4 regions of the Cellulomonas sp. ATA003 genome follow, and region 3 is predicted to be linked to each of the others. Evidence: predicted binding sites of a transcription regulator. Region 3 holds the regulator's gene; each other region holds the start of a gene.
What was found. Region 3 encodes LexA, which represses DNA repair genes until DNA is damaged. Its sites were predicted from a motif close to TCGAACANNTGTTCGA; they were not measured.
Positions count from the first base shown of each region.

Region 1: REH70_RS14880 (DUF222 domain-containing protein) is a predicted target of LexA. The motif match lies at 2,213-2,228, and genes of this name have one in related genera.
Region 2: REH70_RS06925 (DUF222 domain-containing protein) is a predicted target of LexA. The motif match lies at 2,114-2,129, and genes of this name have one in related genera.
Region 4: REH70_RS06105 (DUF222 domain-containing protein) is a predicted target of LexA. The motif match lies at 5,772-5,787, and genes of this name have one in related genera.

Region 1 covers NZ_CP133990.1:2,978,492-2,986,117, forward strand. Annotated here, with positions in the region: gene REH70_RS14875 (homoserine dehydrogenase) at 1-216, opposite strand, end outside; gene REH70_RS14880 (DUF222 domain-containing protein) at 452-2,194, opposite strand; gene lysA (diaminopimelate decarboxylase) at 2,441-3,820, opposite strand; gene argS (arginine--tRNA ligase) at 3,868-5,547, opposite strand; gene REH70_RS14895 (hypothetical protein) at 5,557-5,745, opposite strand; gene REH70_RS14900 (MFS transporter) at 5,691-6,860, opposite strand; tRNA gene REH70_RS14905 (tRNA-Arg) at 7,110-7,182, shown strand; partial or broken gene REH70_RS14910 (3' terminal RNA ribose 2'-O-methyltransferase Hen1) at 7,305-7,626, shown strand, end outside.
Region 2 covers NZ_CP133990.1:1,408,440-1,416,065, forward strand. Annotated here, with positions in the region: gene REH70_RS06910 (hypothetical protein) at 100-480, shown strand; gene REH70_RS06915 (gfo/Idh/MocA family oxidoreductase) at 659-1,564, shown strand; gene REH70_RS06920 (hypothetical protein) at 1,609-1,860, shown strand; gene REH70_RS06925 (DUF222 domain-containing protein) at 2,364-3,935, shown strand; gene REH70_RS06930 (endo-1,4-beta-xylanase) at 4,633-7,626, opposite strand, start outside.
Region 3 covers NZ_CP133990.1:2,835,844-2,843,469, forward strand. Annotated here, with positions in the region: gene serA (phosphoglycerate dehydrogenase) at 1-859, shown strand, start outside; gene REH70_RS20770 (DUF5302 domain-containing protein) at 780-1,199, opposite strand; partial or broken gene REH70_RS14190 (aldo/keto reductase) at 1,351-2,399, shown strand; gene REH70_RS14195 (AMP-binding protein) at 2,529-4,262, shown strand; gene nrdR (transcriptional regulator NrdR) at 4,270-4,863, opposite strand; gene REH70_RS14205 (LysM peptidoglycan-binding domain-containing protein) at 5,069-5,326, opposite strand; gene lexA (transcriptional repressor LexA) at 5,686-6,393, shown strand; gene REH70_RS14215 (hypothetical protein) at 6,498-6,815, shown strand; partial or broken gene REH70_RS14220 (L-lactate dehydrogenase) at 6,876-7,626, opposite strand, start outside.
Region 4 covers NZ_CP133990.1:1,224,308-1,231,933, reverse strand. Annotated here, with positions in the region: gene ssuE (NADPH-dependent FMN reductase) at 1-350, opposite strand, end outside; gene REH70_RS06120 (SDR family oxidoreductase) at 783-1,544, opposite strand; gene REH70_RS06115 (aspartate aminotransferase family protein) at 1,541-2,974, opposite strand; gene REH70_RS06110 (HhH-GPD-type base excision DNA repair protein) at 3,256-3,843, shown strand; gene REH70_RS06105 (DUF222 domain-containing protein) at 3,960-5,753, opposite strand; gene REH70_RS06100 (coenzyme F420-0:L-glutamate ligase) at 5,866-6,663, opposite strand; partial or broken gene REH70_RS06095 (TIGR03557 family F420-dependent LLM class oxidoreductase) at 6,660-7,626, opposite strand, start outside.

The DNA of each region.
Region 1 (7,626 bases), 140 kb from region 3:
CGCCCGGTCGACGAGCGACTCGGCATCGGTCGTCAGGAGCGCGGGGTCGATTCCGTCCCGCGGCGCGTCGACGTCGCGGACGGCGATGCCCACGAGCTCGAGCGGGGCACCGACGCGGGCGGCGAGGTCGTCGGCCTGCTCGCGCAGCAGCCGGGCGACCTGGGTGCCGACCACGCCGCACCCGAGCAGTGCGATCCGCAGAGCGGGGGCTGGCACGGTGGTGAACCTCCAGGTCAAGGGTCCGGCGACGATCGGTCGGCGGCTAGGACGTCGGACGGTGGAACGGGCCGCCGGGCCATCCGTGGGGAACGTCCTCGGTGGTCGTCCACGGTGGTCGTCCTCGGACGTCCGCGGTGGACGTCCCGCGCCTGGGCGATCCTCCCGGCGCGGTCCACTCCCTCGGCCCGGCGTCTCACCATACGGGTGGTGGCCCGGGCAAGGCCGTCGCGACTCATGGCCCCCGGCCCACCGTCGGGGTCGGCGTCGGCGTCGGCGTCGGCGTGGGCGTCGGCGTCGTGGCTGGGGCCGGGGCCGGGGCCGGGGCCGGGGCCGGCGTCGGCGTCGGCGCGACGAGCCTCCCCGATCGTTCGCGGAACCCGTAGGTCGCCTGGTCCACGACGGTGCGCCTGTCCCGCCGTCGGTGCGGCACCTCCGCTGCGGCGCCCGGGGACACCGGATGCCGGGCGCCCGGTGGATCGGCATGTCGGGTGATCACGAGGTCGCGCCGATGCACCTCGTGGTGGTGGAAGCTGCACAGGAGAGCGCCGTTCGCGACACTGGTCAGCCCACCATCGCGTTCCCACCAGTCGATGTGGTGGATCTGGCACCACCGGGCGTGCATGTGGCAGCCGGGCCAGACGCACTCCTGGTCGCGGGCGATGACGGCCCGTCGCTGCTCGCCGCTGAAGAGACGTTGCGTGCGGCCCAGGTCGAGCGGGACGCCCTCAGCGTCGACGGCGATCCGGGTGATCGCGCAGTCGCACATCGCCACCGCCAGCTCGCTCGCGGGGACCGGCGTCCGGTCTTCCAGCGTCGCGGGAGGGTACCCGTCCGTCGCAGCCGGCCTCGCGGGCTCAGCGGCGCCGGACCCGACGATCCCCACGTCCGGCGCGAGGTGGGCCGCTCGGTCGTCCCGTACGGAACGGGTCGCCGCACCGCCCGGCGACGCAGGAGCGTCTCCCACGAGCGACGACCGGAGATCACCCGTACCGGCACGCTGCTTCAGGGCGCGACCGCGGTTCCGATGCGCACGGGCGGCGACCCACGTCTCCGCCGGCACGATCAGCGACACGTGCGGCGGGACGTGTGCCCCCGGCTTGGTGCTTGCGGACCGCAGGACCGACTCCGCCATCGCGTCGAGCGCGTCGGCGCACCGCTGCCCCGGGTCGCGGTCGTCGTCCGCCGCCGGGCGCGGGGTCAGAGCCTCCAGGGCGAGCCGCACGCGGTGGCCCGCCATGCGGTCGAGCCGGCCCTTGACGAACGTCCCGCGGGGCGTGTCACTCAGGTGCAGGAATCGCTCACGCCGCTGCGCCTGGTGGTCGGCCTCGAGCGCGTCGGGATCCACCGTGGCAGCCCAGCGGGACACGGTCGTCGCGAACGCGGCCGCGTCTGTCCCTCGGGCGAGGTCGAGCAGCTGCTCCTGACCTGCCGCGGAGGACACCGCGGCCTGCTGGGCCGGGGTGCCGGTCGCCGCGATCCTGGCGACCGCCGCGGCGTGCTCGAGCCCGATGCTCCCGTCCACGACCGCCGCGGTGACCTCGGGGACGGCGGCGAGCCCCTCGGCCTGCCGGACCTGGGCCGCTGCGGCCCGCACTCCCGCTCGCCCCGTCCGGCCGCGCCAGGCCTCGAACGACGGGTCACCGCTGCGCTGCCACTCCCCGGCGTCACGCTCGGCGACGAGGACGGCCGCCCGGGCCGCCGCGAGCACGTCCGCGGCCCGATCCAGCCGATGCAGCACCGCCCGGCGGTCGACCCCGGACCACGTCGAGGCACCGGCGACGACCGTGGCCATGCGGAGGGACGCGCTCAGGACCTCCTCCGACGCGGCGAGCGAGGGCTCGCGCCGCGACGGGCCGACGGCGACAGCGGCATTGAGGGCGGCACAGCGGCCGGGTTCATCCGACGCCGTCTCGGCACCCGAGGGACCGGGCGACGTCGGCTCGACGTGGGCGCCGCGCGACTCCGTGATGGTCACCCTGCCCACCTCCCGCCTTCGAACGCCTGTTCGAAGTCTATCCGGGGACCCACACGCAGGCCGAGCGCGGAGAAGTTGTGGACGACGGCGAACGCCGCCGTTCCCCGCGAGAAGACAGCGTCCAGGGCGGGCGGGGAGACAGCGCCAAGGGCGACGGAAGAGCAGCGCCCAGTGCGGCGGAAGAGCAGCACCCACGGCGACGGAAGAGCAACGCCTAGTGCGGCGGAGCACCCGCCGCCCCACTCCTCACCCCAGGTCGAGCGCCAGCAGGTCGTCCTCGGTCTCCCGCCGCACCAGCACGCGCACCGCGCCGTCGCGCACCGCGAGCACCGGCGGCCGCGGGACGTGGTTGTAGTTGGACGCCATCGAGCGCCCGTAGGCCCCGGTGACCGGGACCGCGAGGAGGTCCCCCGGCGCGACGTCCGCGGACAGGGCGACGTCGTGCACCACGATGTCGCCGCTCTCGCAGTGCTTGCCGACCACGCGGGCCCGCACCGTCTCCGGCGACGCGACGCGGGACGCGACCGTCGCGGTGTAGTGCGCGCCGTACAGCGCCGGACGCAGGTTGTCACTCATGCCGCCGTCGACCGCCACGTAGGTGCGCGTGAAGGGGCCGTCGTCGCCGTCGACCGTCACGGGCTTGACGGTGCCCACGGTGTAGAGCGTGAACGTCGTCGGCCCGACGATCGCCCGACCGGGCTCGATCGAGATGCGCGGCACCGGTGTGGAGAGCTCGGCGCACACCGCGCCGACCGTCGTGGCGAGCCGCCCGGCGACGTCGCCGGGGTCGATCGCGCTCTCGCCGGGCAGGTACGCGACGCCGTAGCCGCCCCCGAGGTCGACCTCGGGCGCCAGGTACCCCGTCGCGGCGTGCAGGTCCGCGCGCAGGCGCAGCAGCGTCCGGGCCGCCTCCTCGAATCCGGCCGCGTCGAGGATCTGCGACCCGATGTGGGAGTGGATGCCGAGCAGCTCCAGCTCGGGCCGCTCGAGGACCGCGCGCAGGGCCTCCATCGCCGGGCCGCCGGCGACGGAGAGCCCGAACTTCTGGTCCTCGTGCGCGGTCGAGATGTACTCGTGGCCCCCGGCGTGCACGCCGGTGGTCACGCGGACCATCACCGGCGCGCGCCGACCGGTGCGCGCGGCGGCGTCGGCGATCCGGTCCACCTCGCCCCGCGAGTCGACGATGAGCCGACCGACGCCGGCCGCGAGCGCCCGCTCGATCTCGGCGTCGGCCTTGTTGTTCCCGTGCAGGCCGATGTCCGCGCCGGGGACGCCGGCGCGCAGCGCGACGGCGAGCTCGCCGCCGGTCGAGGTGTCGACGCGCAGACCCTCCTCGTGCGCCCAGCGGGCGACGGCGACCGACAGGAACGCCTTGCCCGCGTAGTAGACGTCCACGCCGACCCCCAGCGGCGCGAACGCGGCGGTGAACGCCTCGCGATAGGTGCGGGCACGCGCCCGGAAGTCGGCCTCGTCGAGGACGTACGCGGGCGTGCCGTGCTCGCGGGCGAGGTCGCGGACGTCGACGCCGGCCGCAGTCAGGGCGCCGTCGGGCCCGCGCCGGACGCCGGACGCCCACACCTGCGGGTCGAGGTCGCCGGCCTGCCCCGGGGCGACGCCGTCGGGCACCGCGACCGCGACGCCCTCGGTGACGTCCTGCCGCCCGACGCCGGCGCTCACATGCGCTCCGGCGCGCTCACGCCCAGCAGGTCCAGGCCGTTGGCCAGCACCTGGCGCGTTGCGTCGTTGAGCCACAGGCGGGTGCGGTGCACGTCCGAGACCGCCTCGTCGCCGAACGGCGTCACCCGCCGCTGGTCGTACCACTTGTGGTAGGCCGAGGCGAGCTCCTCGAGGTACCGCGCGACCCGGTGCGGCTCCCGCAGCTCGGCGGCCTGCGCGATCACGCGGGGCAGCTCGGCGAGCGAGCCGAGCAGGACCGTCTCGCTCGGGTGGTCGAGCAGCGACGGGTCGAAGCCGTCCGCGCGGTGCACCCCGGAGTCGGCGGCGTTCCGCGCGACGTTCACGGTGCGGGCGTGGGCGTACTGGACGTAGAAGACGGGGTTCTCGTTGGTCGCCGTCGTCAGCAGGTCGAGGTCGATGTCGAGCGAGGAGTTCGCCGCGGACCGCGCCAGGGAGTAGCGCGCCGCGTCGACCCCGACGGCGTCCACGAGGTCGTCGATGGTGACGATCGTGCCGGCGCGCTTGGACATCCGGACCGGCTCGCCGTCCTTGACCAGGTTCACCATCTGGCCGATGAGGATCTCGAGGTTGACGCCCGGGGTGTCACCGAAGGCCGCGCACATCGCCATCATCCGGCCGATGTACCCGTGGTGGTCGGCGCCGAGCATGATGATGACGCGGTCGAAGCCCCGCTCGCGCTTGTCGAGGTAGTAGGCGAGGTCGCCCGAGATGTAGGCCGCCTCGCCGTCGGACTTGATGACCACGCGGTCCTTGTCGTCGCCGAACGCCGTCGTGCGCAGCCACGTCGCGCCGTCGGCCTCGAACACGTGGCCGAGCTCGCGCAGCCGGGAGACGGCGCGGTCCACCGCGCCGGACTCGTGCAGGTGGTCCTCGTGGAAGTAGACGTCGAACTCCACGCGGAAGTCGTGGAGCTTCGCCTTGATCTCACCGAACATGAGGTCGACACCGACGGCGCGGAAGATCTCCTGGGCCTCGTCGTCGGGCAGCGTCAGCGGGTCGGGCTCGCCGGTCTCCCGGCGCCGGGCGAGCACCTGGTCGGCGATGTCGGAGATGTACTGGCCGCCGTAGCCGTCCTCGGGCGCCTCCTCGCCGCGGGCGCGGGCGAGGAGCGACCGTGCGAACCGGTCGATCTGCGCGCCGTGGTCGTTGAAGTAGTACTCGCGGGTCACCTCGGCGCCGGCCGCGCCGAGCACGCGCGCGAGCGAGTCGCCGACGGCGGCCCAGCGCACACCACCGATGTGGATCGGTCCGGTCGGGTTGGCCGAGACGAACTCGAGGTTGATGTTCTGACCGGTGAGCGCCTGCGAGCGCCCGTAGGCCGACCCGGCCTCGACGATCGCCCGGGCGAGCCCGCCGGCCGCGGCGGTGTCGAGCGTGATGTTGAGGAACCCGGGGCCGGCGACGTCGACCGCGCCGATGCCCGGCACACCGGACAGACGTCGGGCGAGCTCCTCGGCGAACGCGCGCGGGTTCGTGCCGGCCTTCTTGCCCAGCTGCATCGCGATGTTGGTCGCCCAGTCGCCGTGCTCGCGCTGGCGCGGCCGCTCCACGTGCACGACGGCGGGGATCGCCGCGGCGTCGAGGGCGAAGGTGCCGTCGTCGACGGCGGCGGTCAGGGCAGCACGGAGGGCCTCGGAGAGCTCGGCGGGGGTCACCCCTCCAGGTTACCGAGTGGGCGCCTCGTCGCCGGACGCGCCGTCCGTCGCCCCGCCGCCGTCAGCACCACCGCCACCCCACCGGTCCTCGAGCATCGTCGGGCGGCAGGCGACGATCGCGACCAGCGCGAGGACGACCACGGTCACCAGGAGCACCGCGAACACCGGCGTCCAGGTGCCGGTGCGCTCGTACAGCACGCCCGCGAGAACAGGCCCCGGGATCGACACGGTGTACCCGACTCCCTGCACGAACCCCGACAGGGAGGTCGACCCCGCGGACGTCCGCGTCCGGAGGTTGATGAGCGCGAGCACCATCGGGAAGGTCCCGGGGCGAGCCCGATGAGCACCATCCACACCGCCGTCCCCTCCGCCGGGGACAGCATGAGCCCGGCGTACCCGGCGACGAAGCACGCCGCGAGCGCGAGCACGACCGGGTACGGGTTGCGCATCCGCGCGGCGATCAGCGGGCCGGCGAAGGAGAACGGCAGCCCGAGGATCGCGAAGAGCCCGAGCCAGCGACCGCCGACGTCCGTGCCGAGCCCGGCGTCGGCGAGCATCTGCGGCAGCCACGCGAACATCACGTAGGTGTTGAGGGAGTTCATGCCGAACGTGAGCGCCATGCCCCAGGCGAGCGACGTCCGCCACACCCGCCCCTGCGCCCGGTGCCGCGACGCGAGCCCGGTCGTCCCGGACGGCGCGCGGGCCAGGATGCCGCGCAGTCCCGCGCGGGCGGCGCTCGACCGGGCGATCACCACGCACCACGGGATGACGGCGAGGAAGCCGATCAGCGCCCACGAGGCGATCGACACCCGCCACCCCAGCTCGCGGGCGAGCGGTGCGGCCAGCACCGGTGGCACGGACGTGCTCACGGCCATCGCCATCGAGTACGCCGCGGTGACCGGGCCGATGCGGTCCGGGAAGTACCGCTTGACCAGCGGCGGGAGCAGCACGTTGCCCATCCCCATGCCCGCGAGCGCGATCATGGACCAGGCCAGGAACGGCACCGGCGTGCCGACCAGCGACCGCGCGATCTCCCCCGCACCGGAGAGCACGAGCGCCGCGACCAGGGTCGGCTCCAGCCCGAAGCGACGCGCGACGAGCGGCGCGACGGACCCGAACACCGCGAACGACGCCAGCGGGATCGCGCCGAGCACCCCGGCGAGCGTCTCGGTGAGGGCGACGTCGGCCCGGACGGCGTCGAGGATGGGCGACACCGCCGCGACCGCGATCCGCAGGTTCAGCGCCACGAGCACGATGCCCGCCAGCACCACCCACCGCCCGCGCCACGGCGCGGTGGGGGCTGACGCAGGCATGGGGACCGATTCTGCTCGTGGTGCCACCCGCGAGGTGCGGGGGCACGGGCGGCGCGGCACGCGGTCCGTGGCCGGGTCCGGTCGGCGCGGGACCGTGGCCGCGTCCACGCGCGGGCGGGGTCTGCGGCGCGATGACCGCGCCCTCGAGCGTAGACGCCCCGCCGACGACGGCGACCGTGCGCGGGCGGCGCTCCTCGGTCGCCGTCCGGGTGCGGTAGTGTCTGGGGCCGTGCCGTTCTGCGGCACCCCGCCCGCGTAGCTCAGTGGATAGAGCGTCTGCCTCCGGAGCAGAAGGTCGAAGGTTCGAGTCCTTTCGCGGGCACCCAGAGGTTCACCCTCCGCAGCACTGCCGACCCCCGGCATCCCCTCCCCTCCGTCGGATCCGCGCGCGTGCGCGGCGAGCGGTCACGTCGCCGCGCCGCACCCGGGTGAGAGGATCCGCGGGTGCTGGTGACGATGACGACCGAAGCCCCGGACGCGAGCGACCTCGGCTACCTCCTGCACAAGCACCCCGGCAGGGTGCAGGCGTTCGAGCAGTCGTTCGGCGTCGCGCACGTCTTCTACCCCGAGGCGACGGACGAGCGGTGCACGGTCGCGCTCCTGCTCGAGGTCGACCCGATCGCCCTGGTCCGCGGCAAGGGCCGCGGCGCGTCGCGGGACGTCGCGTTCAGCCTCGCCCAGTACGTCAACGACCGGCCCTACGCGGCGTCGTCGATGCTCGCCGTTGCGCTCGGGAAGGTGTTCCGCACCGCGATGGCGGGCCGCT
Region 2 (7,626 bases), 1.4 Mb from region 3:
CGACGTCGACGTCCACGCCACCGTGCGCGCGGCGCTGGCCCCGGCTCCGCCGAGGAGGTGGGCGTCGTCGTGCGTCAGTCGGAGGCCGACCACGTGCGGATGTTCATCGCCCCGGCGGCCGCGGACGCGGGTGCGGACGCCGGTGCGACGTCCGGCCGACGGGTCGTCGCGGTCCACCGGCAGGGTGGTGTGGACCGGGTGCTCGGGGAGACGACCGTGTCCGCCGCGAAGTCCGAGCCGCTCGCCCTGACGGTCAGCGTGCGCGGGCAGGACTACGCGCTGCTCGTGCAGGAGCCGGGTGGCGCGCCGACGACCGTGGCGGTCGCCGACGGTCGCACGCTGGACACCGTGACCACCGGCGGCTTCCTCGGTCTGTGGTTCGGGGTGTACGGGACGTCCAACGGCCGGCCGACCTCGACCGTCGCGCACGTGGAGCGGTTCGAGTACGTCCCGCGGGGCGTGGAGCGAGCACGGGCATGAGCACCCCCACGACCTTCGGCGTCATCGGCACCGGCTGGCGCTCGGACTTCTTCCAGCGGGTCGCGCAGGCAGCGCCCGACCGGCTGCGGGTCGCCGGCGTCGTCAGCCGCAGCACCGACAAGGGGAGGCCGTCACCGCGCGGTGGGGCACCCCCGCCTACCGGAGCGCCGACGAGCTCGTGCGCGCGCAGCGCCCCGACTACGTCATCGCGTCGGTTTCGTGGCCGGCGATGCCCGGCGTGGTCCGTGAGCTCGTCGACGCCGGCGTTCCCGTCATGGCCGAGACGCCGCCCGCCCCGGACCTCGACGGACTGCGGTCCCTGTGGGCCGACGTCGGCGGGCGCGGCTCGGTCAGCGTCGCGGAGCAGTACATGCTCATGCCCGGCCACGCCGCGCGGCTCGCCGTCGTCCGCGACGGCGTCATCGGCACGCCGACGTCGGTCGAGGTCGCCTCGACGCACCTCTACCACGCGGTCTCGATGATCCGGACGTTCCTCGACGCCGGGCTCGACGACGCCGTCGTCAACGCCCGGCAGTTCAGCGCGCCGTTGCTCGACCCGCTGTCGCCGTCCGGCTGGGACGCGTCCGCGACCGAGCGCGAGCGGACGACGACGATCGCGACGATCGACCTCGGGCAGGGGCGGATGGGGCTGTACGACTTCGTCGACAACCAGTGGTGGAACCCCGTGCGGGCGCGCCGGCTGGTCGTCCGCGGGTCGGTGGGGGAAATCGTCGACGACACCGTGATCCGGCTCGTGGAGCCGACCGTGCCCGTCACCTCGCACCTGGAGTACCGCCGCACCGGGGTCGACATGAACCTCGAGGGGAACGACGTCGTCCACGTGTCGTTCGACGGCCGGGTCGTCTACCGCAACCCGTGGGTCGGGACGCGGCTGTCCGAGGACGACATCGCGGTGGCGAGCATCCTCGAGGCGCAGGGCGCCTTCGCCCGCGGCGAGGGTCCCAACCCGTACGGACTCGCCGAGGCGTGCCAGGACCACGCGATCGGCCTGGCGATCGGGGAGTCCGCCCGCTCGGGAGCCGACGTGCGGGTCGCGGGGGAGGCCTGGGCGACGCGCGGGTAGACGGGGGCCCGCCGCGACGACCTCCTGGGTGTCATCGTCGAGGCATGACGGCGACCTCGCGCATCCCCGGCGTCGAACGCGGCACCGGGCGGTCGTGGGACGACGGGCTGCGGTTCCTCGACTCCGTTGGCGCCGCGCACCTCGTTCACCGCGCCATCGCCCACCGGGTGCACGAGGAGCTGGACGGGACGGTCGCGTCGGCCTTCGTCGTCACGCACAGCGGACTGGCGACGGTCGAGGCGAGCGCCGCTGCCCGCGGACGGTGGGCGGCGGCGCTGGGACGGTTCCTCCGGTGACGGGTTGGCTCTCGGCGTCGCTGCGCTGACAGGGGGCGTGCGAGGGAGCCGTGGCGTGGACTCCGGCTCGCGATTGCTGCCCGGGGATGCTGCAGCGGACGCTGCTCGCTGCGCTTCAGCGCGTCGTGTGTGGCAGAACTCCTGGGTCGATGCATGACGTTCTCCGTGCGGTGGTCGACTGGCTGCTTCGCTGTCGGACGTCGTCCACAAGCGTCTTCTGAGCCCGCTGCGTGTGGGTGGTCGCCGGTAGACTTCGAACAGACGTTCGAAGTGAGGAGGTGGCGACGATGACGACGGACACCAGGCATGCTCGGCGCCTGCGTCGCGCTGCGACACCGGCCGTCGGTCTTGCCTGTGACCCGCTGGTCCTCACCGGTGCGGCACCGTCCGGCGAGGGTGGCTCCCACAGTCCCACCCCAGCCACGGGTGCCGGTGTCTCTGCCGGTGCCGCTCCGCCCGCCATCGCCGACGCCCGGACCTCGGTCACCGTTGCGACCTCGTCCGTGGACGCGCTCGCCTCGGTGCGTTCTCTTGTCTCGGCGATGGCGTCGCTGAGCGGGCAGGTCGCCGGTGCGGCCGTGTGGTCGGCCGCGGACCGGTCGGCGTTGCTGGCGGATGTGGATCGGGTGATCGACGGTCTGAGCGTCGTGCGGGCCGGGGTGCTGGTGGCGGACCGGGATGCCGGGGCGTGGCGTGGTGCGGGTGACCGGTCGTACGAGTCGGCGCGCGGGCGCGTCTCGGGTGTCGGTGCCCGGGCGGCGGGGGCGCAGGTGCGGCAGGCCGAGCAGCTCGACGCCGCCCCCGCCGCCACAGCAGCGGTCACCGAGGGGCGCATCACCGTGGGTCACGCGGCGGTGCTGGGGAAGGTCGCGGCGACCGGGACTCCGGTGCAGCGGGAGGCCCTGGCGGACCCGGCGGTCCAGGAGGCGCTGGTCCAGGTGGCCGAGCGGCAGGACGCCGGCACGTTCCAGATCACCGTGGACCGGTGGGCCGCCACGGTCGACCCGGACGGGTTGGAGCGCGACCATCAGGCTCGCCGGGCCGAGCGGTACCTGCACGTCACCCACGCCACGACCGGGACGTACCTCAAAGGACGGTTGGACACGATCGCCGGGCACCGGCTCGCGTTGGCGTTGGAGGCGCCGACCCCGCGCCCGGCGCAGGACGACGACCGTGACCCGGGCGAGCGCCGCGCCGACGCGCTGACCGAGATGGCGGGGCGGGTCCTGGCGTCGGTGGACACGAAGCCTGGTGGGCATGTGCCGGCGCAGATCACGATGATCATGACCCCCGAGACCTGGGCGGCAGCCCGGGCCGAACGCGACCGGCGCCGCCCCGCGGTTGAAAGCACCGGGCCTCAGGCGGGTGCAGGTGCCGTCAAGACGACGCGTGCCGGCACGCGGACAGCCACGGGCACCAGCACCGGCACGAGCACAGGCACGCCCACGGGCACGGCCACAGGCACGGCCACGGGCACCGCTACGGGAGCGGGCACGGTGGACCCCGGCGGCCGCAGTCCCGGCACGGCGGGCTCCGGCAGCGACTCGGCCATGGCATCGGCGACGACCGTGCCCGTGAGCTACCCGCCGGCGACCCTGGAAGACGGCACTCCCGTCCCGTTCTCCGAACTGGCTGCGGCGATGTGCGACTGCGACATCACCAGGGTCGTCATCGACGCCCACGGCGAGCTGCTCGACCTGGGTCGCACGCAGCGGTTGTTCACAGGGGCGCTGCGCAAGGCGATCATCGCCCGCGACAGGCAGTGCGGGTGGCCCTCGTGCCACGCACCGGCACGGTGGTGCGAGATCCACCACATCGCCTGGTGGGACCGCGACGACGGACCCACCTCCGCCGACAACGGCGTCCCCCTGTGCTCCTTCCACCACCACGAGACCCACCGACGCGACCTCGCCATCACCCGCGTGCCGACCGCGGCGGGAGCGAGCGCGGCACCGTCGCCGCCTGGCCATCCGCCGCGCGCCGGTGCCGCACCACCGGGATCACTCGCGCGAGCCACCTACGAGTTCCGGGACCGAGCCGGTCGACCTGTCGGGGCGACCACCGTCGCTGGCTGATCGAGTGTCGACACGGCGTCGGGGTGCGCCGCGGCGCTGGTGGACGGCGCCGGGTCGCGGGGCACGATCGGGACGCCGGTGGGCGGTGCCGGGTCACGAAACAGAACCGGTCCGTCGCTGGAGGGCGCCGGGTCACGGGACATACCGGTCCGTCGCCGGACAGCGCCGGGTCAAGGGACTGCGGCCCGCCGTCGCCGATCGGCCCCGCAGCCTAGGACGAGCCACGACCATGGCCGGCCGACACGGTGCCGCGGGGCGCCGCCCGCCCGCGGCCCACCGCACAGGCGAGCGAGAACCCGCTCGAGTGGGCGACCGACCCGTTCATGGGGCGCGCGTGCTGCGTTCGTCCTTGAGACGGGGAGAGGCGACGGGCGACGAACGTCCCGCTCGTACGACGCGGATCACTCGCATGAGCCAGGCCCGCACGAGCGGTCGATCCACGTGAGCCGGACCCGCATGAGCCGGACGATCCACATGAGCCGGACCCGTCCGAGCCGGACGATCCACATGAGCCGGACGAACCGGACGCGTGAACATAGTGGCGGCGGGGACGGTGAACCCGGGAAGGCGAGCTGGGGGCCCAAGTCCGAGGTGGGGGCAAGCCAAGGGCGGGTGCCGGCACCCGTTGAGGTGCCGGCACCCGCCCAGACCTGCCCCGGCCTACCGCGCCACCGAGGTGGGGCGGTAGGCCGAGTCGTCAGCGGCGGCCGGGGCCGCCCTTGACGGGAGGTGCCTTGCGGATGACGATCCGCTCCTCGTCGGTCAGGTCACCGGACCGTGCGATGAGGTAGTACGGCCCGTTGTCCGTGGTGCGGGCGGTGGGGAAGTTCGCCATCGCCGTGCCGTCGGCCGCCACGGTCACCTCACCGAGCGTGATCGTGGTGACGGGACGGGTGCCCCGGCGCGACTCGAGCACGACGTCGACCGTGGTGCCCGGACGGTAGCCGGTGATCTCGACCACGAGGTCGTCACCGGCCTGGATGACGCGCTCCGGCGTGGTCAGCGACGGGTCGATGACCGGCTCGGGCTCGGGCTCGGGCTCCGGCTCCGGCTCCGGCTCGGGCTCGGGCTCCGTGTCGGCTGCCTCGACGAGCTGGACGACGCCCCAGCGCTCCGAGGACTGGTAGCCCAGACCGGTCGGGTCCGCCCACGACTTCACCGAGGTGCGCACACCGGCGGTGGCGTCGTTGACCTGGAAGTCCAGGCCGTGGAAGGTGCCCAGCCCGCTGAGCTCGTCGCCGAGCTCGATGGCGGCCTCGACGACGTAGCCGCCGTCGACGACCGCGGTCGCGCTCTGCAGTCGACCCGCCTGGTACGCCTCGTCACCGGTGCCGAACGACACCACGTTCTCGACGTTGATCCGCAGCTGGCTGGTCTCGTACAGGAACGGGCCGTTCTTGAGGTTGCCCGTGTCGATGAAGATCTCGAGCGAGTCCTGCACCCACGGGTCGGACCCCGAGGTGTCGAGCTCGGCGTCCGCCACGGTGGCGAGCACGTAGAGCGTGCTGCCGTTCCACATCGTCCGGACCTCGGCCTCGGCGCCGTCGGCGGCGCCCTGGACGACCGTGTCGGTGGTGACCGACTCGGCCGCGGCCCAGGCGGCGTCGACCGTGCCGTCGACCACGGGAGCCTCGACCGCCTGGACGGCCTCGGTGTAGGACAGCTCCTCCACCAGGGTGAGCGCCCCGGTGACCCCGGGCGCGTTCCAGCCGGACGTGGTCGTGCCGTCGGTGACCCGGACGTCGAACGCGAGCGTGTCGCCCAGCTCGGCACCGGACACCGGCAGGTGGACCACGGCAGCCCAACCGGTCGCCGTCTCCACGACGACGCCCTCGACGTCACCCTCGCCGTCCCGGCCGAAGGTGTAGGTCGCGTCGCCCACCGTGAAGGACAGGCCGTCGGTCGCCTCGTCGGTGTCGTCGGTGACGTCCACCCACGCGGTGAGGTGGTCGGGTGCCCAGCGCAGCTGGAACTCCCCGACGGTCTGCGACTGCGCGCCGGTGATCTGGAGCAGCGGCAGCCGCGCCCAGTCGGCAGCCGTGATGGCGTCCGGGGTGAGCGCGATGTCGCCGGCGAACACGTTCGCCGTCTGCACCGGTGCCGGCAGCGCCTCGTCGACCGCGCCGAGGAAGGCCGGCTTGGCCTGCAGGGCGTCGTCGAACAGCAGCGGGCCGCCGTTCGCGTCCCGCCAGCTGCGCGCGTCGTTCAGGCCCCACACCGTGACGGAGTACAGGTCCTCGGCGTACTGCCGGAAGACCCGGAAGGCGTCGCGGTAGTAGTACCCCTGCTCGATGAAGAGGGCCTCGGACTCCGGCGTGCCGGTGGTCACGTCGAGCTCGGTCACGACCTGGGGGAGCCCGAGGTCCTGGAACCGCACGATCGCGGCCTCCAGCGCGCTGACCGGCAGCGCGAGGTTGACGTGGAACTGGTGCCCGACGCCGTCGATCGGCACGTCGCGGGCGATGAGGCGCTCGATCAGGGCGCGGTAGCGGTCCTGCTTGCCGGCCTGCTCGGTGTTGTAGTCGTTGATGAACAGCGTGACCGGACGGTCGGTGCCCTCGGCCGCGTACTCGCCGTTGAACGCCTCGTCGGCGTAGCGGAAGGCGAGGTCGATGAACTCCTCACCGAGGATGCGGTACCACTCGCTGCGACGCAGGCCGTCGGCGTACTCGCCGCTGTCCGAGACGACCTCGTTGACGACGTCCCAGGCCACGAGCGGGTTGGTGTCGCTGCCGAACTCGCCGTAGGTGCCGGCGAGGTTCTCGGCGATCGCGAAGATGTGCGTCCGCATCCGGTCCCGCAGGACCTGCTGGTCGGCCTCCGAGTCCGTGAGCGGCTGACCAGCCTCGTCGGTGAAGAAGGACGACGGGGTCTGGCTGTGCCACACCAGGACGTGCCCGTAGACCCGCAGGTCGTCGGCCTGGGCGAAGTCCATCATCGCCGTCGCCTCGGGGTGGATGCGGAACGCGCCGTCGGCGTCGTACCAGGCCTCCGGCTTCATGTGGTTCTCGCCGGTGATCTGGTCGAAGTGCCGCGTCACGAGCTCACCGGCGGCGCCGGTGGTCTCGCGCGAGTCGATCGCGACACCCACGGGCATGTCGAGCGTGCTCTTGAGCGGCGTGACGTCCTGCACCACGGGGGTGTCCCGCGGGGCGACGACGACGTCGTCGACGAGGAAGCTGCCCGCCCCGCCGTCGTTGTAGCTGGTCTCGAAGTACAGCGTGACCGCGTCCGTCTCCTGCGCGGTGAACGAGGCGGTGACCTCGCGCCACTCGCTCGACGCGACGTCCGCGAACTGGCCCACGGTGTCGAAGGCGTCGGCGCCGTCGGTGGTGCGCTGCATGCTCAGCCAGATGTCATCGGGCTGCTCGCCGGCCGCCATCTTGACCCAGGCGGTCACGTCGTAGGTGACGCCGGGGGTGAGGAGACCGGTGAGCGGGTGCGCGATGCCGTCGCCCTGCGAGGTGCGGTCGGAGACCAGCGCGGCGGAGGTGCCGCCGTGGAACTCCTCCGTGGTCACGGTGACCGTCGGGTCGCCGTCGGCGTCGCCGCGCGGGACCCAGCCGTCCAGGCCGTCCTCGAAGTCGGAGTCGACGACCGGGACGCCCACCGGAGCGGTGGTGACGACGCCGCCGACGGGCAGCGTGAAGGTCCAGCCGTCCGCGAGGCGCTCGTCGACGACGGTGCGGAC
Region 3 (7,626 bases):
CCGGCGGCTGACGGTCCTGGACCGCGCGATGCACGACGGGATCTGGGAGAAGTCGGCGACCGGCTCGCACGAGGTGCGCGGTCGCACGCTCGGCATCATCGGGTACGGCAACATCGGCACCCAGCTGTCGGTGCTCGCCGAGAACCTCGGCATGTCGGTGATCTTCTACGACACCGCCGAGAAGCTCGCGCTCGGCAACGCGCGCCGCATGGACAGCCTCGACGAGCTGCTCGAGGCCGCCGACGTCGTGACGCTGCACGTCGACGGGCGCAGCGGGAACGCGGGGCTGTTCGGCGCCGACCAGTTCGCCCGGATGAAGCCCGGCGCGATCTTCCTCAACCTCTCGCGCGGGTTCGTCGTGGACTACGCCGCACTGCGGGACGCCGTGCTCTCCGGGCACGTCGCGGGCGCCGCCGTCGACGTGTTCCCGGTCGAGCCCAAGCGCCGCGGGGACGCGTTCGAGTCCGAGCTGCGCGGCCTGCCCAACGTCATCCTGACCCCCCACACCGGCGGGTCGACCGAGGAGGCGCAGGAGGCGATCGGCCAGTTCGTGTCGAACAAGATGCGCGACTACCTCGCGACCGGCACGACGACGCTGAGCGTCAACCTGCCCAACCTCGCCCTCGACCAGGGCACCGGGATCCAGCGCATCGCGCACCTGCACCGCAACACGCCCGGTGTGCTCGCGGCGGTCAACGCGACCCTGGCCGAGCACGGCGTCAACATCGAGGGCCAGCTGCTGGGGACCCGCGGGGACATCGGCTACGTGGTCACGGACGTCAACTCCGACGTCGCCCCGGACGCCGTCGAGGCGCTGCTCCGCATGCCCCAGACAGTGCGCCTGCGCGTGCTGTCCTGACGCGCGCGGGCCTGAAGCGCGCGCTGCCCTGAAGCGCGCGGGCCGGGGCGGGCACGCGGCCCGACACAGGTCCGGCCCCGCACGCCGTCGGGTGCGGGGCCGGGAGGTGCCGCGCGCGGAGCGCGGGCCGGGCGGGCGGCTCAGGAGGAGCCGGACCGCCGGCGGAAGGTGCGCTGGGACGGTCCGGTCGTCTCCGACCCGTGCACGGAGCCGGTGTTCCCCGACCCTGCGCGGACCGGTGGTTGGCCGCCTTCTTGCGCTCCAGCGCCTCGCGGAACTTCGCCTTCGCGTCCTCGTTCACCGCAGCCGGCGTCGGTGCGTCCTCGTCCTGGTGCGCCACGTGTGCCTCCTGGGTGCGTCACTGCTGCGCCGGGACCGGCGCCCGGGTCCAGGGTGCCCGCCGCCGGGCCGGGCGACAAACGCATCGCCCCGGCGCGTGCCGCCCGGGCGCCAGCCCCTCGGACCGCTGACGGCGGCGTAGCGTGACGCCGGTGCACCGACCGGACCCGCAGCGCCACGACGCCCTCCCGTTCCGCCGCGCCGGCCGGTCCGGCCTGGACCTGCCCGCCGTCTCCCTCGGCCTGTGGCAGAACTTCGGCGCCGGGGACCCGGTGGCGCGCCAGCGCGACGTCGTCCTGCGCGCCGTCGACCGCGGCGTGACCCACCTCGACCTCGCGAACAACTACGGCCCGCCGCCGGGCTGGGCCGAGGAGGGCTTCGGCCGGGTCCTCGCCCGCGACCTGCGGTCGCTGCGGCACGAGCTCGTGGTGTCGACCAAGGCCGGCTACGACATGTGGCCGGGGCCCTCCGGCAGCGGCGGCTCGCGCAAGCACCTCCTCGCGTCCCTGGACCAGTCGCTGCGGCGCCTGGGCCTGGACCACGTCGACGTCTTCTACAGCCACCGCTTCGACCCGACCACCCCGCTCGAGGAGACACTCGGTGCGCTGCGCACCGCCGTCGAGTCCGGCCGGGCCGTGTACGCCGGCATCTCGTCGTACTCGGCACGTCGCACCGCGGAGGCGCTCCGGATCGCCACCGACCTCGGGCTCACGCTCACCCTGCACCAGCCGTCGTACTCGATGCTCAACCGCTGGATCGAGCGTCCGGACGCACAGGCGGGTGACCGGTCCCTGCTGGACGTGCTCGACGACGCCGGCGTGGGGGCGATCGTCTTCTCCCCCTGGCCCAGGGGATGCTGACCGGCAAGTACCTCGACGGCGTCCCCGCCGGCTCCCGGGCCGCACGCGGCGGGTCGCTTCGGCCGGAGTTCCTCACGCCCGAGAACCTCGAGCACGTCCGTGCCGTGGCCGGTCTCGCCGCAGCGCGCGGTCAGACCCTCGCGCAGATGGCGATCGCCTGGGCGCTGCGCGACCGCCGCGTCACCTCGGTGCTGCTGGGCGCGAGCAGCGTCGCGCAGCTGGACGAGAACCTCGCCGCGCTCGAGCGGACCGCCTTCGACGACGACGAGCTCGCCGCCATCGACGAGCACGCGGTGGACGCGGGGGTCAACATCTGGGCGGCTCGGTCCAGCGACCTGTGACGACGCGCCGGGGCCGACCGGCCCCGGGCCTGGGGCCTGGGGCCTGGGCCCGGGCGCACGCCGGGTCGGAGCCACGCGCGACCGGGCTACCCGGCAGTAACCTACGCAACCGTAGGTTAGCCTGACGCCGTGGCCGACCCCCTCGCTGACCGTCCCTGGCTCCGCTCCTACCCCGCCGGTGTCCCGGCCGAGGTCGACGTCCCGGACGAACCGCTGACCGCCGCGCTGGACCGCGCCGCCCGACGTCACGGCGACCGGGTCGCCGTCGACTTCCAGGGACGCACCACCACGTACGGCGAGCTCGCCCGCGAGGTCGACCGCGCCGCCGGCGCCCTGGCCGGCCTCGGGGTGCGCGCGGGCGACCGGGTCGCGATCGCGCTGCCCAACTGCACCGCGCACGTCGTCGCGTTCTACGCGGTCCTGCGCCTGGGCGCCGTCGTGGTCGAGCACAACCCGACGTACACCGCGGAGGAGCTCGCGCACCAGCTCGCCGACTCCGGTGCGGTCGTCGCGATCTGCTGGCAGCGCACCGCGGGCGAGGTGGCACGCATCCGGTCACGGACCGCCGTCCGCACGGTGGTCGCCGTCGACCTCGCCCGCGACCTGCCACCGCTCAAGCGGCTCGCCCTGCGCCTGCCCGTCGCCCGGGCACGCGCCACGCGCGCCCAGCTGCAGGCGCCGGTCCCGGCAGGCTGCCCGGACTGGCACACGCTCGTGCGGCAGGCCGCCCCCGTGCCCGACGACGTCGCGCGGCCTCGCTCCGGCGACACCGCGCTCCTGCAGTACACCGGGGGGACGACGGGGACCCCGAAGGCCGCGGTGCTCACGCACCGCAACCTGGTCGCCAACGCGCTGCAGGGCGCGGCGTGGGCGGGTCTGCGCGACGGCGAGGAGACCGTCTTCGGGATCCTGCCGTTCTTCCACGCCTTCGGTCTGACCCTGTGCCTGACGTTCGCGACCCGCATCGGTGCGACGCTGGTCGCCTTCCCGAAGTTCGACCCGGAGGCGGTCGTCGCCGCGCAGGCGCGCCGCCCGGCGACCTTCCTGCCCGGGGTGGCGCCGATGTTCGACCGCATCGCGACCGTCGCCGAGACGACCGGCGCCGACCTCACGTCGGTGCGGGTCGCGTTCGCCGGGGCGATGCCCGTGCCCGCGTCGACCGCCGCGCGCTGGGAGGCGCTCACCGGCGGCCTGCTCATCGAGGGGTACGGCATGACGGAGACCTCGCCGGTGGCGCTCGGCAACCCGTGCTCGCCCGACCGCCGGCCGGGGACGCTGGGCCTGCCGTTCCCCAGCACCCGCATCCGCGTCGTGGACGTGGACGACCCGACCTGCGACGTCGAGCCGGGCGAGCGTGGCGAGCTGCTCGTCGCCGGCCCGCAGGTCTTCGCCGGCTACTGGAACCGTCCGGAGGAGACCGCCGGATCGCTGCTGCCGGGCGGGTGGCTGCGCACGGGGGACATCGTCGTGGTCGACGACGCCGGGTCGGCGACCCTCGTCGACCGCTCCAAGGAGATGATCATCACCGGCGGCTTCAAGGTGTACCCGTCGCAGGTCGAGGACCACCTGCGGGCGATGCCCGGCGTCGCGGACGCCGCCGTGGTGGGCCTGCCCGGCGGTGAGCTCGGCGAGACGGTCGCGGCCGCCGTGGTGCTCGCCCCCGGCGCCGGCGCCCCGGACCTGGCTGCCGTCCGCGCGTGGTGCGAGCAGCGCCTCGCGCGCTACGCGGTCCCCCGGCGCGTCGACGTCGTCGCCGAGCTGCCCCGGTCCCCCATCGGCAAGGTGCTGCGCCGAGTGGTCCGCGAGCGGCTGCTCGGCCAGGCCCCGGGCGACCCGACCGAGGCCGGCCGGACCGCGAGCTGACGTCCGCTCAGCGGGCGGGCTCGGTCGCCGGCGAGCCGCTGCCGGTCGTGCCGGCGGTGGCGTCCGACGCCCCGTGGGCGGAGCCTGCGTCGTCGGTCACGGGGTCGCCGGAGCCCGCGTCGGACAACGGCGAGCCGGCGTCGACGGCGGACGCCTCGTGCTCGGCGCGGAGCACGGTGATGGCCGCCTCGAAGTCGTCCAGCGAGTCGAACGCCTGGTAGACGCTCGCGAAGCGCAGGTAGGCGACCTCGTCCAGGTCGCGCAGCGGACCGAGGATCGTCAGCCCGATCTCGTACGCGTCCAGCTCGGCACTGCCGGTGCTGCGGATCATCTCCTCGACCCGCTGGGCGAGCAGGGCGAGGTCGTCCTCGGACACCGGACGCCCCTGGCACGCCTTGCGCACGCCGTTGACGATCTTCTCGCGGCTGAAGGGCTCGGTGGCGCCGGACCGCTTGACGACCGACAGGCTCGCGGTCTCCACGGTGGTGAACCGGCGACTGCACTGCGGGCACTGCCGACGCCGGCGGATGGACGACCCGTCGTCGGAGGTCCGGGAGTCGACGACCCGCGAGTCGGCGTGACGGCAGAACGGGCAGTGCACAGCGGCCTCCGGCCCCTCGGAGCGGCCGGGCACCCCGATCCGATTGGTCTGGCATGTGGTGGCTGCGGCCGCTGACACCTATGACAACTGCCGCCCAACCTAGGCGGCGCCCTCCCGGGCCTGCAAGGTGCGCCCGGACCACGGCGCCGACCACACGCGCCCGTCGTGGCCCGGCGATCCGGCCGGCCCGCGCTCCGCGCGCGGGTCAGTCCCCGGCCGGCACCAGGATCTGCTCGCCGGCGACCAGACCGCTGGACGCACGGTTGTTCAGGGTCACCAGGTCGTCGACCGTCTCCCGCACGTCCTCACCCGGAGCCGTGAAGCCGGAGGCGATCGACCACAGCGTCTCGCCGCTGCCCACGGTGTAGGTGTCGACCGCGACGGGCGAGGCCGGGGCGTCGGCGACGGCACGCCCACCGGTGAACACCGCGCCCGCTGCGAGCAGGACCGCGACCGTCCGCACCGCGCGGCGACCGCGCGGTGTCAGGTGGAGCTCGCCCCGCCGGTCGTCGTGGGTGTCATCGTTGCTGCGCTCATCGTCCTGCTCCCTCCGTCGGTCCGGGCCGAACGTCTGTTCGTCGAACGTCTGTACGAATGTCTAGCACGCTTCGCCCGACACGTCGAGACACGATCGAACAGGTGTTTGAAACCCGGCCTCGGCGCTCCTAGGCTTGCGAGCACGCGGACAGCGCACCACGAGCCACCCACACGCCGACCGGGCGCACGGTCGGGGGCTCGGTGACGAGGAGGACTTCGGTGGCAGACGACGGCACGACACCCGGCCCGGACGGCCCCACGGCGGACGCCCAGGACCTCGCCTCCGTGCACGTCCTGCCCGACGGCGGGACGGGCGGCGACGGCCTCACGCCGCGCCAGCGGCTGGTGCTGGACACCATCCGGTCCTCGGTCGAGCAGCGCGGGTACCCGCCGAGCATGCGCGAGATCGGGGAGGTGGTCGGGCTGACCAGCCCCTCGAGCGTCAAACACCAGCTCACCGCGCTCGAGCGCAAGGGCTACCTCCGTCGGGACCCCAACCGGCCGCGCGCCATCGAGGTCGTGCAGCCGGACGACTCGCGTTCGATCTCGGCGTGGCAGGGGCAGCCGGCACCGCAGCCCTACGGCGAGGAGAGCCTCGCCTCGCAGGACTCCGCCCCGGCACCGTCGTACGTGCCCGTCGTCGGTCGGATCGCGGCCGGTGGTCCGATCCTCGCCGACCAGGTGATCGAGGACGTGTTCCCGCTCCCCCGCCAGCTGGTCGGGGACGGCGACCTGTTCCTGCTCAAGGTCGCGGGCGACTCGATGGTCGACGCCGCCATCTGCGACGGGGACTGGGTCGTCGTTCGTCGGCAGCCGGTCGCGGAGAACGGCGAGGTCGTCGCGGCGATGATCGACGGGGAGGCGACCGTCAAGACCTTCAAGCGCACCGACGGCCACGTGTGGCTGATGCCGCACAACGCGGCCTACGCGCCGATCCCCGGCGACCAGGCGCAGGTCCTCGGGCGCGTGGTGAGCGTGCTGCGGAGCCTGTGACCGCAGGCCGACGGGGCCGGTCGCCCTGGCGGCGCGGCGCCGCCGCCGGGTGCGGGACGAGGGCGCCGGCGGCACGCTGGGTCGCCGACGACAGGAGGGACCTCATGCCCGGACCACTGCGCGATCCCGGACCCCGCGCGCTCGACGCGCTGCGCCGAGCCGGTGGGGCGTCGGCGGCGTCCCCGGACGAGCCGGTCGCCCCGGACGAGCCCGACCCGGCCGCTCCGGACCCCGAGGCCGACACCGGTACCCACACCGCCACCCGCACCGACGCCGGCACCGGCACCTTCGCCGACACGGACGGCCGGGCACCGTCGACCGTCGACCGTCGACCGTCGGGCGACGGGACGGACGAGGACGTGCCGGGTGCCGTCAAGCGGCCCCCGGCCCGGACGGCCGATGCGCGTCCCGACCGGTCCTGAGGCGCCGGCGAGGCCGGCGAGGGCACGTCCCTGCCGAGCCTCGTCCGCCCGGCAGCGGGCTCAGAGCCCGAAGCGCCGCGCGACCGCCTGCAGGGCCTCGGCCGAGTGCCGCAGGCTGGCGAGCTCGTCGTCGGACATGGGGACCTCGAGCTGACGCTCCGCGCCGCGGCGACCGACGACGGTCGGCACGGACAGGCAGATGTCGCTGACGCCGTGGTAGCCCTCGAGCAGGCTCGACACGGGCAGCACCCGCCGCTCGTCCTTGAGCACCGCCTCGATGATCCGGGACCCGGCGAGCGCGATGGCGTAGTTCGTCGCGCCCTTGCCCTCGATGATCCGGTAGGCCGAGTCGATGACCTCGCGCGTCATGGACTCGCGCACCTCGGGGTGAGCGGTCCCGCGCTGCGCGACCCGCGCCAGTCCAGCAGCGGCACCCCACCGATCGTGGCCGACGTCCACAGCGGGAACTCGGTGTCACCGTGCTCGCCCGCGATGTACGCGTGGACGTTCTGCACCGCGACGCCGGTGTGGTGGGCGATGAGGTACCGCAGCCGCGACGAGTCGAGCACGGTCCCGGACCCGAACAGCTGCTCGCGCGGCAACCCGGAGATCTTGCCGGCGGCGTAGGTGACGATGTCGACCGGGTTGGTGACCATGACGAAGATGGCGTGCGGCGCGACCTCGACCAGGGCCGGCAGCATCGTCTTGACCAGCGAGATGGTGTTCTCGGCCAGGTCGATGCGGGTCTGACCCGGCTTCTGCTTCGCGCCGGCGGTCACCATGACCACGTCGGCGTCAGCGCACACCGCGA
Region 4 (7,626 bases), 1.6 Mb from region 3:
GCCAGCAGGTGCGCGATGGTCCCGCCGGTCGCGAGCGGCAGCACGACCTTGCCCTGCAGCGCGGCCTGCGGCAGCAGGTCGAGGAACACCTTGAGCAGACCGGAGTAGGACGCCTTGTAGATGGGGGTCGCCACGACGACGGCGTCGGCCGCGATGACCGCGCGCACGGCGGCGGCGATCGCAGGGTCCGCGGTGTCGGCGGACAGCAGCGCCGGGGCGGGCAGGCCGCGCAGGTGCAGGACCTCGACGTCGTGGCCGTCGAGCGACAGCTCGTCCCCCACGTGCAGGGCGAGGGCGGAGGTGCGGGACCGCAGCGAGGGGCTGCCGGTGAGGATGAGGATGCGGGCCATGGTGGTCCTTCGGTCGGTGCGACGAGGTCGCGGCACGAGGGTGCGTCGAGGGCCGCGCGGGCACGCCTGAGGGCGTTCGCACGGGTGCCGGCGCATGCGGCAGGGGTGGTGGTGGACCGCGAGCGGCGACGAGGCCGACGGCGGTCGAGCACGACGGTGCTGGTGGGACGAGGGGGCCGGCAGCTCAGAGGGCTGCGGGGCGGTCGCGGCGCGGAGTCAGCTCGCGGCGACCGGGGGCGACACGTGGTGTCGCGGGCGCGGTCCTACCGACAGGACGTGGCCTCGGCCCCCATGGGCATGCACATTCGCGGGGCGACGGTGTCGCGCGGCGAGGTGTGCAGTCCGTGGTGGGCCATGGCAGGAGCGTGGCAGAGGTCACCACGCGGCGACACCCCATGACCACCATCTGAGATGGCGTCCGCCAGGTGAGATCTACCGTTCGTGCGAGCGTGCGACCAGCGTGTTCGACGCCTGTGCCCGGGGCCGGATCACGAGCGAGTCGATGTTGACGTGGTGCGGGCGCGTGAGCGTCCAGGCGATCGCGTCGGCGATGTCCTCGGCGACGAGGGGCGCGTCCACACCGGCGTAGACGGCGTCGGCCTTGGCCTGGTCGCCGGCGAACCGCGTCAGCGAGAACTCGTCCGTGCGCACCATCCCGGGGGCGATCTCGATCACGCGGACCGGCTGGCCCACCAGCTCGAGCCGCAGGGTCGTCGCGATCTGCCGCTCGGCGTGCTTCGCGGCGACGTACCCGCCGCCGCCCGGGTAGGTGCCGTGGGCGGCGGTCGAGGTGAGCACCAGCACGTCACCGCGGCCCGTGTCCCGCAGCGCAGGCAGCAGCGCCTGCGTCACGCGCAACGTGCCGAGCACGTTCACCTCGTACATCGCGCGCCAGTCGTCGACCGACCCGCTCTCGACGGCGTCCGTGCCGAACGCACCTCCCGCGTTGTTGACCAGCGCGTGCACCGGACCGCCCGCCGCGACCTCCCGGACGAGGCGGGCGACGTCGTCGTCGGACGTCACGTCGGCGACGACGGCCTGGGCGCCGGTCTCGGCGGCGAGCGCGCGCAGGCGGTCCTCGCGCCGCGCGACGGCGACGACGTCCCAGCCCTCCGCGCGCAGGCGGCGCACCGTCGCGGCGCCGATGCCCGACGACGCCCCCGTCACGACCGCTCGCAGCACCGTGTGAGTCATGCCTGGACCTCCTGGTCGATGGTGGACAACGCGTCGTCGAGGATGCCGAGCGCCCGGTGCACCTCGTCGTCGGTGACGACGCACGGCGGCGCGACGTGGATCCGGTTCTCGGCGATCAGTGGCAGCAGCCCGCGGTCGCGCAGCGCGCTGCCGAGCTGAGCCATCGCGGCGGGTGCCAGCGGCTCGCGGGTCGCCCGGTCGATCACGAGCTCGAGCGCCCAGAAGACGCCCAGCCCGCGCACGTCGCCGACCACGGGATGGCGGTCGGCGAGGTCGCGCAGGCCGGGGCCGAGGACGTCCGTGCCGATCCGCGCGGCGTTCTCGACGATGCCCTCTCGTGCCATGGCGTCGAGCGTCGCGACGATCGAGGCCATCGCGAGCGGGTGCCCGGAGTAGGTCAGCCCACCGGGGAACACCCGGTCGTCGAACGTGGCCGCGACCGGGTCGGAGAGGATGACCCCGCCCACCGGCACGTACCCCGAGTTGACGCCCTTGGCGAAGGTGATGAGGTCGGGGCGCACGTCGAAGTGGTCCAGGGCGAACCAGGCGCCGGTCCGGCCGAAGCCGACCATCACCTCGTCGAGGATCAGCAGGAGCCCGTAGCGGTCGGCGATCGCCCGGACGCCCGGCAGGTAGCCGGGTGGCGGCACGAGCACACCGGCCGACCCGACGACCGTCTCGAGCAGGATCGCCGCGATCGTCCCCGGGCCCTCGGCCTGGATGGTCCGTTCCAGGTGGTGCAGGGCTCGCTCGGTCTCCTGCTCGGGGCTCGTGGACCAGAACTCGCTGCGGTACGGGTAGGGACCGAACACGTGCACGTGGCCGTGCGCGTACTCGTTGTGCACGCGCCGCCAGTCCCCGCTGGCGACGATCGCCGCGCCGGTGTTGCCGTGGTACGACCGGTACGCGGAGATCACCTTCGGCCGTCCGGTGTGCAGCCGGGCCATGCGGATCGCGTTCTCGTTCGCGTCGGCACCGCCGCCCGTGAAGAAGACCTTCGAGAAGCCCTCCGGGGCGTGCGCGACGACGGCCTGCGCGGCGAGTCCGCGGGTGAGCTGGGCGTGGCCGGGGGCGAGCGTCGCCAGCGTCGCCGCCTGCGCCTGGATCGCGGCCACCACCGCCGGGTGTCCGTGGCCGATGTTCGTGTTCACGAGCTGACTGGCGAAGTCCAGGTACCGGCGACCGTCGTGGTCCCAGACCTCGGACCCTCGCCCGCCCGCGATGGCGATCGCGGACCGGTCCCCCTGCGCGGACCAGGAGTGGAAGACGTGAGCCCGGTCGAGCTCGAGCGCACGCTCACCGTCCGAGGCCCCGGCGGCTCCACGCCGCTCCCCAGCAGCACGAGCGGACGTCGCGACGCCCGTCAGAACACCGGCGGCGGGTCCGGCCATCGGCTCTGACGCCGAGCCGCCGGCTGGGGAGGTCACCATGGTCTGCACCCTTCCAGGTCCGGGCCCGGTTCGCCGCGCCACGGGGTCCGACGGCGCTGGCGCACGCTCGTGACGGCCGACGGCCGACGGCCGACGGCACGCTGCAGGCGGCGACGGCACGCGGGCGACACCGACGGCACGCGGGAGGCGGCCGAGGGCACCCGCGGCGACCGGTAGCGCGCTAGCGACACCCGACGGCACGCGGTGGGCGCCTGTGCCGCACCTGAGCGCGAGGACGGGGGCGCTGCCGGCCATCCGCCCGACGTGGTGGGATGAGCCCTATGGCGCTCACGCTCTGGATGACCGGTGACGAGGCGGCTGACCGGCTCCTCGCCGACGACCCGTTCGCCCTGCTGCTCGGGATGCTCCTCGATCAGCAGGTCGCCATGGAGACGGCCTTCGCCGGGCCCCACAAGATCGCCGAGCGGCTGGGCACCCTCGACCCGGCCGCCGTCGCCGACGCCGACCCGGAGGCCTTCGCCGCGCTCTGCTCCACTCCGCCGGCGGTCCACCGCTACCCCGGGTCGATGGCCGGCCGCATCCAGGCCGTCGCCCGCTCGGTCGTCGACGACTACGACGCCGACGTCACCCGTCTGTGGACCGACGGTGAGCCGGACGGCCGCGAGGTGCTGCGTCGCCTCAAGGCGCTGCCCGGCTTCGGCGACCAGAAGGCCCGCATCTTCGTGGCCCTGCTCGGCAAGCAGTGCGGCGTCACACCCCCGGGGTGGCGCGAGGCGGCCGGCCCCTACGGCGAGGAGGGTGCGCGGCGCTCCATCGCCGACGTCGTCGACGCGCAGTCGCTCGGCGAGGTCCGCGAGACCAAGCGCGCCGCCAAGGCTGCCGCCAAGCGCCCCGCGTCGTCGGACTGACCCCCTCGCCACGTCGGGCCGACCCCTCGCCCCCTCGCCACGTCGGGCCGACCCCTCGCCCCCTCGCCACGTCGGGCCGACCCCTCGCCCCCTCGCCACGTCGGGCTGACCCCTCGTCAAGGCGGTGTATTCGCTTCGGTGCGCTCGGTGCGCTCGGTGCGCTCGGTGCGCTCGGTTGCTCCCGGTGCCGTCTCCGGGGCGCCGACGATGCGCCCGGCGCGGTCGCGGAACGTGTAGGTGACACACGCAAGTGGCCCCGGTGGTGCGGCACCCGCGCGGGGTGGAGGGTCGGGCAGCGCCACGCCTGCCCGCCCCTGAACAGGAACGCGGGTGATGGTGAGGTCGCGTCGGTGGGTCTCGTGGTGGTGGAACGAGCACAGGGCAACACCGTTGTCGGCGGAGGTCGGTCCGTCGTCGCGGTCCCACCAGGCGATGTGGTGGATCTCGCACCACCGTGCCGGTGCGTGGCACGACGGCCACCCGCACTCGCGGTCGCGGGCGATGATCGCCCTGCGCAGCGCCCCGGTGAACAACCGTTGGGTGCGACCCAGGTCGAGGAGCTCGCCGTGGGCGTCGATGACGACCCTGGTGATGTCGCAGTCGCACATCGCCGCGGCGAGCTCGGTGATCGGGACGGGGGTGCCGTCCTCCAGGGTCGCCGGCGGGTAGCTCACCGGGGCGGTCGTGGCCGATGGGGTGACCGAGTCGCCGGCGGAAGCCCCCGCACCCGAGGGCGCATCGCCGGTTTCCACGGTGCCCGTGCCAGTGCCGGCACCACCGGTGCCCGCGCCTGTGCCCCTGTCGGTGCCTGTGCCGGTGCCGGTGCCCGTGGCCGTGCCGGCGAACGTGTCTGCGCCCACGCCGGTGCCCGCGCCCGCGCCCGTGGTGGCGGGCTGTGGTGCGCGTCGTCGCCGGTCGCGTTCAGCCCGTGCTGCCGCCCACGTCTCGGGGGTCATGACCATCGTGATCTGCGCCGGCACATGCCCACCGGGCTTGGTGTCCGCCGACGCCAGGACCCGCCCCGCCATCTCGGTCAGGGCGTCCGCGCGGCGCTCGCCCGGGTCACGGTCGTCGTCCTGCGCCGGGCGCGGGGTCAGCGCCTCTAACGCCAATGCGAGCCGGTGCCCGGCGATCGTGTCCAGACGCCCTTTGAGGTACGTCCCGGTCGTGGCGTGGGTCACGTGCAGGTACCGCTCGGCCCGCCGCGCCTGGTGGTCACGTTCCAACCCGTCCGGGTCCACGGTCGCGGCCCACCGGTCCACGGTGATCTGGAACGTCGCGGCGTCCTGCCGCTGCGCCACCTCGACCAGCGCCTCCTGCACCGCCGGGTCCGCCAGCGCCTGGCGCTGCACCGGCGTACCGGTCGCGGCGACCTTCCCCAGCACCGCGGCGTGCCCGATCGTGATCAGCCCCGCGGTCACCGCCGCCGCGGCCGCCGGGGCGGCGTCCAGCTGCTCGGCCTGCCGCACCTGCCCACCCGCCGCCCGCACACCCGTCCCCGAGACCCGCCCCCGCGCCGCCTCGTACGACCGGTCCCCGGCACCCCGCCACGCCCCCGCATCCCGATCCGCCACCAGCACCCCGGCCCGCACGACGCTCAGACCGTCGATCACCCGGTCCAGATCCGCCAACAACACCGACCGGTCCCCGCCCGTCCACCCCGCCGCGCCGGCGACCTGCCCAGTCAACGCCGTCATCACCGACACCAAGGACCGCCCCGAGGCGAGCGCCGGCGTCGCAGACGCTGAGCCGGCAGCGCCAGCCGTGTCAGCGACGGCAACGCCACCGGGGGCGACAGAACGGCCGGGCACGACTGCGGAGCCACCCGGGTCGGCCGGACCGTCACCAAGAGCGGCGGCCGGCACGGCGGCGACGAGCGGGCGCTCGGCGGGCGTGGTGTCCGTCGTCATCGCCGCCACCTCCCCGCTTCGAACGCCTGTTCGAATCCTACCGGGAACCCCCGACAACCAGAGGGCGGCGAGCGAACTGTGGAGAACGGAGCAGCGCCCGACGTCAGTCAGGTCACCGCCGTGACGTCACTCCGTCCGATGCGTCCCGCCACCCCTGCGCGTACGCCTCCGCCGTGCCGAGCGCGAACATGTCCTCCGGCCCGGTCCGCACGAGGCTCCGCGCCCCCGGACCGTCCTCGGCCGTCACGAGGTGCGTCAGCCCACGCACGACGGCCACCGGACGCCCCGACGTCTTGCCCTTGACCAGCTCGGCCGCGGCGGCGATCTCGTCGGCCACGGCGGCGACCGTTACGTCCATGCGCCGTCCGTGGGTGTCGGTCTGCCCCCGCAGGTCGTCGAGCACCGTGACGCCCGCAGCCCCGATCGCGAGGTCCGTCTGCCCCTGACGCCACGGCCGGCCCGCGGTGTCGGTGATGACCACCCCGACCCGCACACCGAGCCGCGCAGCCAGCCCGGCCCGCAGCGCGCGTGCGGAGGCGTCCGGGTCGACCGGCAGCAGCAGCACGGTGCCCTCGGGGGTGTTGCTCGAGTCCACGCCGGCCGCGGCCATGACGAGCCCGAGGCGGTTCTCCACGATGCGGGTCACCCCACCGGGGTGCTCGCGGGTCGCCACCACACGCACGGTCTCGTCGGTGATCGCCTGCTCCCGGTCGGCCGCCGTGACCACACGCCCCTCCGCCTTGGAGACGATCTTGCTCGTCACCACGACGACGTCACCGCTCACGAGCGCCGGCGGCCCCGCGGGCAGGTCGAGGCGCGCGAGCGCACCCGCGAGCAGCTCGACGAGGTCGTCGCCCGGCACGACCTCGGGCAGCCCGTCGGGTGCGGTGACGCAGAAGCCTGCGCTCACCGCACCAGCTTCGGCAGGACGTCGCGGCCGAACGTCTCGATCCACTCGCGCTGGTTGCGGCCGACGTTGTGCAGGTAGATGCGGTCGAAGCCGAGGTCGACGTACTTCTGCAGCTCGGCGCGGTGCACGTCAGGGTCGGCCGAGATGACCATGCGGCCGGCGAAGTCCTCGGGGCGCACGAGCTTGGACATCTGCTCGAAGTCGAACGGGGAGCGGATGTCGCCCTTCGGGAACTTCATGCCGCCGTTGGGCCACTGCTGCATCGCGTTCGCCAGCGCGGCCTCGTCGGTCTCGGCCCAGGACAGGTGCACCTGGAGCACCTTCGGCATCGTGTCGGGGTCCTTGCCGGCGTCGCGGGCGCCCTCGGCGAACTTGCCGAACAGCCCGGAGATCTTCTCCAGCGGGGCGCCGACCGTGATGAGGCCGTCGGCGTGGCGCCCGGCGCGCTTGGCGGTCACCGGGCCGGCGGTCGCGACGAGGATCTCCGGTGCGACCTCGGGCATCGTCCACAGGCGGGTCGACTCGAGCTTGTAGAACTGCCCGGAGTGCTTGACGTCCTTGCCCGCGAGAGAGGCGTTGAACAGCTTGGTGATGATCTCGATGGCCTCGAACATGCGGTTGATCCGCTCGGGCGCCTCGGGCCAGTAGCCGGCGACGATGTGCTCGTTGAGCGCCTCCCCCGACCCCAGGCCGAGCCAGTGCCGGCCGGGGTACATCGCGGCCAGGGTCGCCGAGGCCTGCGCCACCATCGCGGGATGCCACCGGAACGTCGGGGCGGTCACGCCCGGGCCCAGGTCGCCGCGCGTGCGCTGCCCGAGCGCCGACAGCACGTTCCAGACGAAGGCGCTCTCCCCTGGGCGGGCACCCACGGCTGGAAGTGGTCCGCCGCCATGACGCCGGAGAACCCATGGGACTCGGCGAGCTCGGAGAGATCGACGATGTCGGTGGGGTGGAACTGCTCCA